4 regions of the Vibrio sp. 1078-1 genome follow, and region 1 is predicted to be linked to each of the others. Evidence: predicted binding sites of a transcription regulator. Region 1 holds the regulator's gene; each other region holds the start of a gene.
What was found. The regulator MetJ, encoded in region 1, represses methionine synthesis genes. The targets are predictions, from matches to a motif close to TTAGACNTNTANANGTCTAA.
Positions count from the first base shown of each region.

Region 2: metA (homoserine O-acetyltransferase MetA) is a predicted target of MetJ. The motif match lies at 2,704-2,723, and genes of this name have one in related genera.
Region 3: metK (methionine adenosyltransferase) is a predicted target of MetJ. The motif match lies at 1,125-1,144, and genes of this name have one in related genera.
Region 4: metE (5-methyltetrahydropteroyltriglutamate--homocysteine S-methyltransferase) is a predicted target of MetJ. The motif match lies at 1,925-1,944, and genes of this name have one in related genera.

Region 1 is NZ_JAWOWM010000021.1:47,778-51,482, reverse strand. It holds gene R7190_RS23260 ((2Fe-2S)-binding protein) at 183-371, shown strand; gene bfr (bacterioferritin) at 465-941, shown strand; gene R7190_RS23250 (malic enzyme-like NAD(P)-binding protein) at 1,148-2,425, shown strand; gene metJ (met regulon transcriptional regulator MetJ) at 2,538-2,858, opposite strand; gene R7190_RS23240 (O-succinylhomoserine (thiol)-lyase) at 3,084-3,705, shown strand, end outside.
Region 2 is NZ_JAWOWM010000002.1:483,934-487,638, reverse strand. It holds gene R7190_RS06145 (carboxypeptidase M32) at 1-123, shown strand, start outside; gene R7190_RS06140 (LpxL/LpxP family Kdo(2)-lipid IV(A) lauroyl/palmitoleoyl acyltransferase) at 194-1,144, opposite strand; gene R7190_RS06135 (DMT family transporter) at 1,565-1,900, opposite strand; gene R7190_RS06130 (hypothetical protein) at 2,024-2,410, opposite strand; gene metA (homoserine O-acetyltransferase MetA) at 2,751-3,692, shown strand.
Region 3 is NZ_JAWOWM010000013.1:18,991-22,695, forward strand. It holds gene metK (methionine adenosyltransferase) at 1-1,045, opposite strand, end outside; gene tkt (transketolase) at 1,361-3,355, shown strand; gene R7190_RS19870 (LysR family transcriptional regulator) at 3,447-3,705, opposite strand, start outside.
Region 4 is NZ_JAWOWM010000007.1:97,030-100,734, reverse strand. It holds gene metE (5-methyltetrahydropteroyltriglutamate--homocysteine S-methyltransferase) at 1-1,741, opposite strand, end outside; gene metR (HTH-type transcriptional regulator MetR) at 2,023-2,934, shown strand; gene R7190_RS14925 (DUF4250 domain-containing protein) at 2,956-3,156, opposite strand; gene R7190_RS14920 (hypothetical protein) at 3,309-3,705, opposite strand, start outside.

The DNA.
Region 1 (3,705 bases):
AGAGTTTTACCGGCTTTGTTTCTTAACGCTTTTACTCACCCCTCTTAACCCTTTGATCTTTTCCTGCAGCGGTAAAATCTTTATAACCAAATATTCTGAGCGGACACCATAATGCGACTGGTAACAAGAACTATTCTTGTTTATATTGTTTGTCACAGATTAGTTTTATAGGTTTTTTGAGTATGTACGTTTGTCTTTGCCATGGTGTCTCCGACAAAAAAATTAGGAAGTTGGCGATAGATGAAGGCGTAACAGATATTAAAGGAATCAAAAAGTGCACGGCATTGGGCAGCCAATGTGGTAAGTGCATCAGACAGGCCAAGGAAATTTTAGCGGAAACTAGTTACACGGAATTTAAACAAGCCAGCTAATTGCTGTAAGTATGCAGTAATTATTTGCCTTACATTTTGACACCTTCTCATTTGCTTCTACATTTAAATGAAGCCAAAGAGGAGGGTTTTGTCATGAAAGGCGATCCAATCATCATTCAACATCTCAATAAAGTGCTCGGTAACGAGCTCGTCGCTATTAATCAGTATTTTCTTCACGCCCGAATGTATAAAGACTGGGGCTTAAAGCACCTAGCAGACAAGGAATATCACGAATCTATCGATGAGATGAAGCATGCCGATCATCTAATTGAGCGTATTTTGTTCCTTGAAGGCCTACCGAACCTACAAGATTTAGGTAAGTTGATGATTGGTGAAGATACCAAGGAAATGCTCGAGTGTGACTTAAAGCTTGAAATGGCGGCTATTCCAGATTTAAAAGATGCGATTGCCTACGCTGAAGACATTCGAGATTATGTGTCTCGAGATCTCTTCCAAGATATTCTTGAAGATGAAGAAGAACATGTTGATTGGCTAGAGACGCAACTTGGCTTGATTGAAATGTCTGGTATTGAGAATTATCTCCAAGCGCAATACGTGGACGAAGAGTAACGATACTTTCTGAGTTTGCATACTCCAATAATAGTAAGAAGAAAGAGCACCTGACTCGAAAATCAGGTGCTTAACCCCGTTATCTGGTCTAATCTCTTTTATTATCGGCTTTTTAAGGATATTGCTCGCAATCTTGCCTATGAAGTTTGATTTCTATCCGATAGAATTTATGCCCCCTTACCTAAAAATAAAAAAGAGAAACGTCCATGTCTGAAGACAACCACCAAGCAGCCACTCCAGAAGAAGAACATCGCCAAAAAGCATTGGATTACCATGCTTATCCAACTCCAGGAAAGATTGCTGTCGAACTTACAAAGCCTGCGGAAACGGCGGGTGATCTTGCCCTTGCTTACAGCCCTGGTGTTGCAGAGCCAGTGCGTGAAATCGCACAAAACCCGGATAACGTGTACAAGTACACTGCAAAAGGGAACATGGTTGCTGTTATTTCTAACGGTACCGCTATTCTAGGTCTAGGTAACCTAGGTCCACTTGCATCTAAGCCAGTGATGGAAGGTAAAGCGTTACTGTTTAAGCGTTTCGCAGGTCTTGACTCTATTGATATTGAAGTTAAGCACCGCACGATCGATGAATTTGTTGATACTGTTGCGAGCATTGCAGACACTTTTGGCGGTATCAACCTTGAAGATATTAAAGCACCAGACTGTTTTGAGATTGAAAAGCGTCTGATTGAGCGTTGTGATGTACCAGTATTCCACGATGATCAACATGGTACTGCTATTGTAACGGCAGCGGGTATGCTGAATGCAATCGAACTTCAAGGTAAGAAACTTGAAGATTCAACAATTGTTTGTCTTGGCGCTGGCGCTGCCGCTGTAGCGTGTATGGAGCTTCTGATCAAATGCGGTGCAATGCGCGAAAAAATCTACATGCTAGATCGCAAAGGTGTGATTCACACTCGTCGTGATGACCTTAATGAATATAAGCAGTTATTTGCGAACAATACAGATAAGCGCACACTAGAAGACGTAATTGAAGGTGCAGATCTGTTCCTAGGTGTATCTGGTCCAAACCTGTTGCCAGCGGAAGCGTTGAAGTTGATGGCTGATAAGCCAATCGTATTCGCATGTTCTAACCCGGATCCTGAAATCAAGCCGGAACTTGCTCACGCAGTTCGTGATGACTTGATCATGGGTACTGGCCGTAGTGATTATCCTAACCAAGTTAACAACGTATTGTGTTTCCCATTCATTTTCCGTGGTGCTCTTGATGTGCGTGCAAGTGAAATCAATGATGAAATGAAACTTGCAGCCGTTGAGGCGATTCGCGAGCTAGCAAAAGAGCCTGTACCTGAAGCCGTATTGAAGGCTGCCGGTGTTGATAAGCTAGAGTTTGGTGCGGACTATATTATTCCAAAACCAATGGATTCACGTTTGCTACCACGTGTTGCAAAAGCGGTTGCTCAGGCGGCGGTTAATTCAGGTGTAGCTCGTATCGAGATGCCTGAAAACTACATGGCAGAGTAATATATCTTTCAGATGTGATACACAAAAATGGGACGCTATTGCGTCCCATTTTTTATGTCATTCATTTGGCTCGAGGCAAGAGTTATTACCTGAAACCTCTTATCAGGCTTTTTTATTCTTCGTCGAATGACTCAAATTCGATGCCCATTTCCGTCATCAGCGCTTTTACTTCTGTTGGAATATCATCAGGACGGTCTTTACGAAGGTCTTCATCTGTCGGAAGTGGCTGACCTGTGTACGCGTGCAAAAATGCCTCGCATAGCAATTCACTATTGGTTGCATGGCGTAAGTTATTGATCTGACGGCGAGTACGCTCATCAGTTAGCACCTTTAAAACTTTTAGCGGGATAGAGACGGTAATTTTTTTTACTTGTTCGCTTTTTTTGCCGTGCTCTGCATATGGGCTAATGTATTCGCCATTCCAGTCAGCCATTGCACACCTTCATTTATGTAATCGGTTAAAAATAATTTAGGTGCTGATTTTAGCTGCATTTACCGCCATAAGCAAAGACATATAGACGTCTAGAAGTGTTGACGTCTCATTTTTTGACGAGTAAAGTGAACATAACAGCAAAGGAAGCGTGTTGATCACTTTATGTTACTCATTAGATATAGCGCATTCCTATTTAGAAGTCATTACCCGTGAAAGGATACACCCATGAGCACTCGCAAACCTGCGACCATTGCAGTACGCACTGGTATTGAATCAGACAGCCAATATCATGCTGTCGTTCCACCTATTTATCTTTCCACTAACTATGGTTTTCCTGCTTTTGGTGAAGTGCCCAAGTATGATTACACACGATCTGGTAATCCAAACCGCGGACTGTTGGAAAGTGCGCTATCTGAACTTGAGTCTGGAAAAGGAGCGGTTGTTACTAACTGCGGTACGTCGGCATTAAATTTATGGGTTTCCGCTTTTCTCGGCCCAGATGATCTCATTATTGCTCCTCACGATTGTTATGGTGGTACCTATCGTCTTTTTAATACCCGAGCTAACAAAGGCGATTTTAAGGTTCAGTTTGTCGATCAATCAGACGAACAGGCTTTAGATGCTGCATTGGCACAAAAACCAAAACTCATTTTGCTAGAAACTCCGTCAAACCCTCTGGTTCGCGTAGTGGATATTGCAGCTACTTGTGAAAAAGCGAAACAAGTCGGCGCGTTAGTTGCGGTGGACAATACCTTTTTGACACCCGTGTACCAAAAACCTTTAGAGCTAGGTGCGGATTTTGTTATCCACTCCACAACAAAGTACATCAACGGTCATTCGGACGTAA
Region 2 (3,705 bases), on a different contig from region 1:
CTCTCGGAAAACATCTGGAGTAAAGGTAGCTTATTCACCACTGATGAGTTGGTAAAACAAGCCACGGGTGAAACACTGAATGCTAAACACTTTCAAGCTCACCTAAAAGATCGCTACTTATAAAGCGAAAAGAATAGAAAGTAAAAGCCCAAGGTTCGTATGTTCCTTGGGCTTTTTGTAGGCTCTCTATGTGTTATGCCAAGCTAGGGATGAGCCTAGGCTTGTACAAACAGTCCTCACCCTCTGGTCTAGTTTTAAACCGACGATGAAGCCACATATACTGGCTCGGACTTGCCATGATTGATGTTTCAACTATTTGATTCACGAATGCGGCGGCGCGTTGATGATCCTCTTTCGGGAAACCTTCGACGGGCGCACTAATGGTTAGGGTATAGTGTCCGTCTTTTCCTCTTACCATCGTAAAAGGCACAATGGCGCAATCTGTAGAATCAACCAACAAACTTGTACCTGTCGTAGTACAAGCATTTTTAACGGCAAATAACGGTGCAAATGTCGAGCGTCGGTTACCATAATCGTGGTCCGGTGCATACCAAACCCGCTCACCCGCTTTAAGTGCTTCAAGCATGGCTTTGACGTTTTTACGATCAATCAGTGTACGATTAGAGCGAGAGCGTCCCTTATACTGAAAATAATCAAAGCACGGATTATTGTTTGGGCGATAAACACCGGTTCCAGACTTTTTAATGCCAAAAGCTCGAGCACCTAACTCTAGATTCATTGAGTGTACGGCCAACATTAATGCACCTTTGCCTGACTTCTCTAAAGCCTCTAGATGCTCCATGCCTTTTATCGTGACGTGTTTGTTTACCCGTTTATCTGACCAAAACCATGCCATTGCGGTCTCAAAAAGTGCGATGCCAGTATTGTCGATGTTGTCTTTTAGAATTGCTTCGCGTTGGCATTTTTCCATATGAGGGAAGCAAAGCTCAAGATTGCGTCTGATCGTAACTTGACGTTTTCTCATGAATCGCATAGCTAAACGACCAATGTTGCGTCCCAAAGCTAGTTGAACTTTAAAAGGAAGGAGGCTAAGTAAGTACATCACGCTAATGATAATTAACGTTCCCCAGTAACGAGGCAAAAGAAATTCGGCCTTGAATGCAGGCTTTTTGTATTTGTTCATGTAAGTATTGTCAGATGTGCCCATCTATAAGTGATAAAAACAATGATAATGGACTGCACTTTTATCATTGATAACGCTAATAACATAAATTAAAGCGCGCGGATTCTATGGTTCTTCGACACACTACACAATAAGAACTTTGCAGAAATATGTAGGGAATGAAAAAGCAGTAAAGATGAGTCGCCACGTTAACATCTATCGGAGTGATTTATCTACTGCCCTTTCCTAAAGTTTGAAGAAACATAACTTTGTATTTTCAATGCGCTAAATAATGTCTATTTTTCAATCACATAATGCGACCGTTATGAATACAACAATAAGACGTCATATCAATACTCGCCATTAGCGATTGAATTTGCACTAAAAAGCCGCAGCAATTTCTCGCTGCGGCTTCTTATTCACTTAACAAGTAGAGTGGCGTTATTCGTGCCCTACTGTTTTGGATAATAAATTTACGATCAACACACCAGCGATGATAAACCCAACACCAACTAGGGCTGGTAAGTCTAGACGCTGTCCGTAAACAAAGTAACCAACCGTCGCAACCAAAACGATCCCAGCACCACTCCATATGGCATAAACAACCCCAACAGGCATTGTTTGCACTGTGACGGAAAGCAAGAAGAAAGCGATGCCGTAACCAATCAAAACGACTGTGCTCGGCATTACTTTCGTAAATTGCTCTGTTTTGGGAATATAAGAAGTGGCAATCACTTCACATACAATCGCTATCGACAGCGCCAACATTGGTGGCATAGAGACAAGCATTTTGAACATAAGGCATTAACGCTCAACAGAAATGTAACCGACAACATGTCCGGATAATTAGGCCGCGCATTATACCCAACTCATCTCACGATGGAATACCACTAACGATGTTTACACACCATCACTTTCGCTTACTTTTTGATGACCAGGTGAAAGGCTGACGTTTTGGTGCTGACGAGAAATTTCAAAGTAGATATGCATATCAATCGGCTCAGGTGTATTGAGTAGCATCTTACCTACTTCACGTTGGAAATGACCATAATTACCTAGCTCATCCGTTAGTTCTAGGAGCTCGTAAGAGGCTTCATCGGCAAACATTCCATACGCATACTGATAATGACTGATATCCTTGCTCTTATCATAACCCAGCTTTTGAAGAGCTTGATCAATCTCTTCCGGCGTATAAATGTCTTTATCACCAAACGAATGCAGTAGCACGCAAGGAACTTCTTGAGCGATGCCCTGAATCTTTGTCTTTCTCTTGAAAATACCGAACATAATGTCCTCCACTGACGATGTTTCCAAATATGCACATTAATGCAAAATGGTGAGCTGATTGTTTTTAGTATGGCTCATTAATTTGAGACTTCCTTACTACGAAGTCACCTTCACATATTAACGTGATCGCATAATTACCAGCAAATAGTACACACTGCGTTTCAAACCTATCTCATCAGAAACTCTGCTTTAGTCACAATTGTGTGACAACCCCGAGTACGGTTTACCATAATGTAAAGAGTAGATTGAAAAGTCGGATTTCGTATCGACATCTAAACTTAATTAAGTTAGCTTTAGAAGTATAGACGTCTAGATTGACTATACTTAGGGAGAGAAAGTCGTGCCAATTAGAATTCCAGATCAATTACCAGCTACCGATGTATTAAGGACAGAAAACATCTTCGTGATGAGTGAAACGCGTGCAGCGAGTCAGGAAATACGTCCTTTAAGAGTGCTGATCCTTAATCTGATGCCAAAAAAAATAGAGACTGAAACTCAGTTTCTGCGTCTACTCTCAAACAGCCCACTACAGGTTAACGTCGAATTACTGCGCATTGATAACCGCCCGAGTAAAAATACGCCAACTGAACATTTAGACACGTTTTATCGCCAATTTGAAATGGTGCGAGATAAAAACTTCGATGGCATGATCATTACTGGGGCTCCATTAGGTTTGGTGCAATTTGAAGATGTCATTTATTGGGATCATCTCAAAACCATCATGGAGTGGGCAAAAGATCATGTGACATCCACTCTTTATGTTTGCTGGGCTGCGCAAGCAGGGTTAAAGCTACTCTACGATCTACCTAAAAAAACGCGTAAAGAAAAACTTTCAGGCGTGTATCATCATCAAATCCATCATCAGTTTCACCCTATCTTACGCGGATTTGATGACACGTTTTTGGCTCCTCACTCGCGTTACGCAGATTTTTCGCCTCACTTTCTAGAAGAGCATACTGACTTAGACATTTTAGCGACATCGGATGTCGCAGGTGTGTACTTGGCCACCACAAAAGACAAACGCAATGTCTTTGTCACAGGACACCCTGAGTATGATTCTCACACCTTACATAATGAATATATCCGAGATTTAAGCGAAGGTATGGAGCCCGCTATTCCTGTCAACTATTACCCAAACAACAACCCAGATAACCCACCAATTGCAAGCTGGAGAAGCCATGGACACCTCCTCTTTTTAAACTGGCTGAACTACTGTGTTTATCAGCAAACACCGTACGATCTCGATCACTTCAGTGAAGATGCTTTCACTAAAGACGATTAGCTTCAAAATAAGC
Region 3 (3,705 bases), on a different contig from region 1:
GAAGAAGGTTAAGCATTTCTTGTAGACCGTATGGACGTAGGTCGAAGAATTGACGAACCGCTTCAATGATGATGTCGTGAGATACTTTCTCAGTACCGAACGTTTCCACCATGATAGACGTTGGATCAGCAACACCGATTGCGTAAGAAAGTTGGATCTCACAACGGTCAGCCATGCCTGCGGCTACGATGTTTTTCGCTACGTAGCGTGCTGCGTATGCTGCACTACGGTCAACTTTTGATGGATCTTTACCAGAAAACGCACCGCCACCGTGACGAGCTGCGCCGCCGTAGGTATCTACGATGATCTTACGACCAGTTAGACCACAGTCACCCATAGGACCGCCGATTACGAAGCGACCGGTTGGATTAATGAAGAAGTTTGTTTCTTTGTTGATCCACTCAGAAGGTAGCACTGGCTTAATGATCTCTTCCATTACCGCTTCACGCAGGTCTGAAGTTGAGATTGAGTCACAGTGTTGAGTTGAAAGAACAACCGCGTCGATACCAACGATGTTACCTTGATCGTATTGGAATGTTACCTGAGATTTTGCATCAGGACGCAACCAAGGTAGTGTGCCGTTTTTACGAACTTCTGCTTGCTTTTGAACAAGACGGTGAGAGTAAGTAATTGGCGCTGGCATTAGTACTTCAGTTTCGTTACAAGCGTAACCAAACATGATGCCTTGGTCGCCTGCACCTTGTTCTTTAGGGTCAGTTTTATCAACACCTTGGTTGATATCTGGCGACTGTTTACCGATTGTGTTTAGTACCGCACAAGAATCTGCGTCAAAGCCCATATCTGAATGTACGTAGCCGATTTCACGAACGGTTTCACGAGTTAACTCTTCGATGTCTACCCATGCTGAAGTCGTGATTTCACCACCCACCATTACCATACCGGTTTTAACGTAAGTCTCACATGCAACACGAGCCTTTGGATCTTGCTCTAGAATCGCGTCAAGAACCGCATCAGAAATCTGGTCTGCAATTTTATCTGGATGACCTTCTGATACTGACTCAGAAGTAAACAGGTGCTTAGCCATGTTAGCTCCACTATATCTGGTTTAAAACTGGGGAATGATAAACTCTCCAGCGCAAATTAATACTAATTTTTGTAGGTGTATCTACATCTAGACGTCTATTCTAAATTTGATTGCTCGAATTACAAGCTCTTTTTTGGTTTTTGTTATAACCAAACGTTTGCCTGATTTATTGATAATTTTAAGAACTTCGAACGATTTGGCGCGAAAGGTGCAATATTTGTGAGGTTTTGGACTGGAAAACGTTTGCACACCCAACAGGGCTTTGAGAGAATTATGACCTACTTTTCGTTTCGCTTAATGTACTCAGGAGCAGACATGTCGTCTCGTAAACATCTTGCCAATGCAATTCGTGCTCTAAGCATGGATGGTGTTCAACAAGCTAACTCAGGCCACCCAGGCGCACCAATGGGTATGGCTGATATCGCTGAAGTTCTTTGGCGCTCTCACCTAAACCATAACCCTTCAAACCCAGAGTGGGCCGACCGCGATCGCTTTGTGCTGTCAAACGGTCATGGGTCAATGCTTATTTACTCTCTACTGCACTTAAGCGGTTACGAGCTATCTATTGACGATCTGAAAAACTTCCGTCAATTGCACTCAAAAACCCCAGGTCACCCAGAGTACGGCTACGCGCCTGGTATCGAGACAACAACTGGTCCTCTAGGTCAAGGCATCACTAACGCTGTTGGTATGGCGATCGCAGAGAAAGCACTAGCGGCACAGTTCAACAAAGAAGGTCACGATATCGTTGACCACTTTACGTATGTGTTCATGGGTGACGGCTGTCTAATGGAAGGCATCTCGCATGAAGCATGCTCTCTTGCTGGGACGTTAGGTCTAGGCAAACTGATCGCGTTCTGGGATGACAACGGCATTTCTATCGACGGTCACGTTGAAGGCTGGTTCTCTGACGATACACCTAAGCGTTTTGAAGCGTACGGCTGGCATGTAATCCCAGCAGTCGATGGTCACGACTCAGACGCGATCAACGCAGCAATTGAAGCAGCAAAAGCGGACCCACGTCCTACGCTTATCTGTACCAAAACAATTATCGGTTTCGGTTCTCCTAACAAGTCTGGTTCGCACGACTGTCACGGTGCACCACTAGGTCACGATGAAATCCAAGCGGCTCGCGAATACCTAGGTTGGGAGTACGGCCCATTTGAGATCCCGGCAGATGTTTACGCTGAGTGGGATGCAAAAGAAGCGGGCGCCGCGAAAGAAGCAGCTTGGAATGAAAAATTCGAAGCATACGCTGCAGCTTACCCTGCAGAAGCGGCAGAGCTTAAACGTCGTCTAAACGGCGAACTTCCTGCACAGTGGGAAGAAAAAGCGAACCAAATCATTGCCGATCTTCACGCAAATCCAGCGAACATTGCATCACGTAAAGCGTCGCAAAATGCACTAGAAGCGTTTGGTCAAATGCTTCCTGAGTTTATGGGTGGTTCTGCTGACCTAGCGCCTTCTAACCTGACCATGTGGTCTGGTTCTAAGTCTCTAGAAATGGAGGACTTCTCTGGCAACTACATCCACTACGGTGTGCGTGAATTCGGTATGACCGCTATCATCAACGGTATCGCATTGCACGGTGGTTTCGTTCCTTACGGCGCAACATTCCTAATGTTCATGGAATATGCTCGTAACGCAATGCGTATGGCTGCGCTGATGAAAATTCAGAACATCCAAGTTTACACGCATGATTCGATCGGTCTTGGCGAAGATGGCCCAACTCACCAACCTGTTGAGCAAATGGCGTCTCTACGTGTAACTCCAAACATGAGCACATGGCGCCCATGTGACCAAGTTGAGTCTGCAGTTGCATGGAAACTAGCGATTGAACGTAAAGATGCACCAACTGCACTTATCTTCTCTCGTCAAAACCTAGCGCAACAAGAGCGTACTGCTGAACAAGTCGCAGACATCGCGAAAGGTGCTTACATCCTGAAAGATAGCGAAGGTAAGCCTGAGCTAATCCTTATCGCAACAGGTTCTGAGGTTGAGCTTGCAGTGAAAGCCGCTGAGCAACTAACTTCAGAAGGCAAGAAAGTACGCGTTGTTTCAATGCCATCAACAGACGCATTCGACAAACAAGACGCTGCTTACCGTGAATCTGTACTGCCATCAGACGTAACGGCACGTATCGCTATTGAAGCGGGCATTGCGGATTTCTGGTACAAGTACGTAGGCTTCGACGGTCGCATCATCGGTATGACAACATTCGGTGAATCAGCACCTGCTGGTCAGCTATTCGAGATGTTTGGCTTCACGACTGAAAACGTAGTGAACACAGCTAAAGAATTGCTAGCGTAATTGCAGGACCATCTAAACAGTCGAACGTAAACGACAACTGTTAGATGCTAAAGTTAGAAAGGCCATCATTATGATGGCCTTTTTATTTTTGTCAGGTTTTCCAACCTTGTGGAATGCTTTGGTGAATGCAGTCTAAAAGTACGGATAAGCGCAGTGGTGGTCGTCCTGCTGGTGTATAGCAGTTAATGGAAATAGGCTCAGAAAGCCAACCTTCTAAGCATGGTGTGATTCGCCCTGGGTGATGTTTCTCATAGCCGCATGCTGTCCAAGTCGGCAGCAGTCCAATACCATGACCATTCGCGATACTGTCTATTTGCATTGCTATGTTGTCGCTGTATAAGCGACTAACA
Region 4 (3,705 bases), on a different contig from region 1:
GCTGCGCAATTTCTTGACGTGTGATGTCTTCACGTGGGAACGTCCAACACAAAATCGTAACTGGTCCAGTCAACATGCCTTTCATCTGTTTGCTGGTTAGCGACTGGGCGTACGTCGACCATTCAACCGTGATCGGTTTTTCACGTTCAATGTCAGCAACTACAATGGCAGGTTTCACACAGCGAGAGCCATAACTCTGTACCCAACCAAATTTGGTCGTTTGAAAACCCGCCAAGTTCTCAGCGAAGTATTCCACCATGTCGTTACGCTCTGCTTCGCCGTGAACAAGCACATCTAGGTCGAGCGCCTCTTGACGTTTTACTGCGTCAGCAATATGTCCTTTAAGTGCTTGGATATATTCAGACTCAGATAATTGACCTGTACGATAAGCGCTGCGCTGCACCCGGATTTCACCCGTTTGAGGAAAAGAGCCGATTGTCGTTGTTGGCAACAAAGGCAAGCCCAATACTTCAGCTTGATGCGCAGCACGCTCTGCATAAGGTGCGCTGCGCTCGGCAAGTGACGCGGTAATGTTGTTTAAACGCGCTTGTACTTGAGGTTTATTCACATGTGTTGCTGTCTTGCGCGCTTTGATTGGCTGGCTATAGGTATCACAAGCGAGAATCGCATTTTGGTCACCATCGAGCGCTCGGCCAAGCAAGGCGACTTCTGCCACTTTTTGTTTTGCAAAGGCAAACCAACTTTTTACTTCTTCGCTCAGTTCTGTTTCCAGTGCTAAATCAACAGGGCTATGTAGCAGAGAACATGAACTGGCAACCCAAAGTTTGTCGCCCAGTTTCTCTTTGACTGGCTGTAGACGCTCGAGTTGGGCACTTAAATCTGAACGCCACACGTTACGACCATTCACAACGCCGGCAGAAAGCACCCACCCCTCCGGTAACTTGGCAACCACATCGTCAAGCTGCTGAGGGACGGCAGATAAATCGATATGCAAACCATCCACCGGTAGCTCTACAATTTTGTCTAGCGTATCGCTTACGGAGTCAAAGTACGTCGTTAGCAGCACTTTTACATCGCTTCGAATCACTTGGTAGGCTAGCTTAAACGAATCAGCCCATTTGCTTTCTAGCTCCAGTGACAAAATTGGCTCATCAATCTGAACCCACTCAACACCTTGACTTGCTAGCTTTGCCAAAATAGCTTGGTAAGCAGTAAGTAAGCGTGGTAGCAGGGTTAAGCGGTCAAACCCTTCTTCGACCTCTTTGCCCAAGTAAAGGTAACTGACTGGGCCAAGCAAAACAGGCTTCACTTGGTGGCCAGCTTGAAGCGCTTCGTTGACTTCTTCAAACAGTTGCGGCCAGCTTACTTCAAACGTATCGTCCTTGCTGAACTCAGGGACAATGTAATGGTAGTTTGTGTTGAACCATTTGGTCATATCCGATGCCGCAGCGCCCGCACAGCTGCAACCCGCCTGAGATTGACCGCGACCCACTTTAAACAACGTATCCAGGTTAGGGAAACCATCAGCGTGACGCTTTGGCACATGACCCAATAGCAACGTGGTCGTCAGTACATGATCGTACCAAGCGAAGTCGCCAGCGGTGGCAAAACTCAGACCAGCATCCGTTTGTGTTTGCCAGTTTTTGGCGCGTAGATCTGCCCCAACCTTTTTAAGCTCAGCTTGATCAATTTCTCCTCGCCAGTATTTCTCCTGAGCGAATTTTAATTCTCTTTTTTCACCAATGCGTGGATAACCTAGTATGTGAGTCGTTGTCGCCATGTCCCTATTCCTTTCTCAATTTTGTTCAATTTGTTTGGGTCAGAGCATCTTTCGGTAAACAATAAGATGTCTGGATGGCTAAACTATCGCTCTCATCTGATATTAGAACAACGTCCATTTATTCAACTTGTTTATTAAAAAAATTCATCATGAAGCGACATGATTCGCAAATAAAAACAACAAATAGACGTCTAGACGTTTACATATCCATTTTTTGTCGTTAAGTTATTTACACGATTGCTATTCTGTTCATAGCGAGCAACAAAGGATGAAAGGAATTCATGATAGAGCTAAAACATTTGCGGACACTCACTTCGCTTCGAGACACTGGCTCTCTAACGGCGACAGCGACCGCTTTGCATCTCACTCAGTCGGCACTGTCTCATCAGATCAAAGATTTGGAGGCGCGAATTGGAGGGCAACTGTTCCTGAGAAAGACTCGTCCGGTGAAGTTCACTTCAGAGGGAGAAATCCTATTGCGTCTTGCAGAAGATATCCTTCCGAAACTCGCAAGAGCAGAAAATGATTTAGCGAGCTTGAAAGAGGACGTCAATGGCCGATTACATATGGCCATTGAATGTCACTCTTGCTTCCAATGGCTAATGCCTGCACTTAGGGAGTACCAACTTGCTTGGCCTAGCGTAACATTGGACTTTTCCTCTGGTTTTGGCTTTGAACCACTCCCAGCTCTATTGGCAGGCGAACTCGATCTCGTTATTACTTCCGATATCCAACCTCGATCCGAAGTCCACTACGAGCCTCTATTCGACTTTGAAATGCGTTTAATTACCGCAACCAACCACCCATTGGCGGAAAAAGAAATTATTGAGCCGCAAGATCTCGCAGATCAAACCATGCTCTCTTATCCTGTTCAAAAACAAAGGCTAGACGTCGTAAAACACTTTCTTCAGCCAGCAGGAATAGAACCTGCGAAATGGAAGCAAGCCGACAACACTCTCATGTTAGTTCAGATGGTCTCTGCTGGATTAGGGGTGGCGGCACTACCCAATTGGGCGATTTCTGAATTTTCTCGCCAAGGTCTTATTACCAGTAAACCTTTCGGCCAAGGCTTATGGCGTCGCTTGTTTGCTGCAACGCGTCACTCAGAGAAAGAAAAGCGTTACTTACAAGCTTTTTTCGCAACCGCGAGGCTACAATGTAAAAGCCACCTTGACGGAATCAAGGTGGCTTAAAAGATTTGGGTTATGAAAGGCTTAGCGTTGATATGCTTTAAATTGGTTAGTCAATGGATCGTACTGATAACCGAGCATATCAAGCTTGCCGACTACAGACTCTACATCCATCTCATACACTGATACTAACTCGTCAAAACTGTCGCACTCTAAACGTAGCTTTTCGTTGACGATACCTAGCAAAATAGTGCTGTCCAGATTACCTACATTGCTTAAATCCATCGCGACTCTCCTCTTCGACAAGGTATATAAACAAGCGTAGTAGTAATCACGCGAATTTAAAGTGAGTGCGATCTAAAACGTGATCACCTTATACCCAAGCACCAAGAAAGCACTTGGATATAAGCTGTCTAGCTTTGTCTTTAGAATAGAGGTTAAGCCGCGAGAGAGAATAAACCTTGCAGGCTCGTCATCGACGCGAGTGCTAGCAACAAGGCAACGCTCAGTTGCACCTTTTCTGGTTTCTTATGCGTAAAAATATGCCAACACCACACAATAATTGAAGAAATTAGCATAGCTAAAGACAGCAAGATCGGCTGTGTCGCAGCGTTTAGTGTGGCTTCATTTAACTGATAAGAAGCAAACAACGTTGCGATGACTAATAGCATTCCAGACACAATGCCCGTAACTGGTAAAATACGGTGAAATGCCTGTAATCTGCTGCGAGCTATCGTAAGCAGCAATTGAGAAAATGACGCCCCAAGGAAAAATATCATTAGCGCCATCGCTATCGATGCTGGCCAGCTTGATTGCTCAAATACTTGAATACTC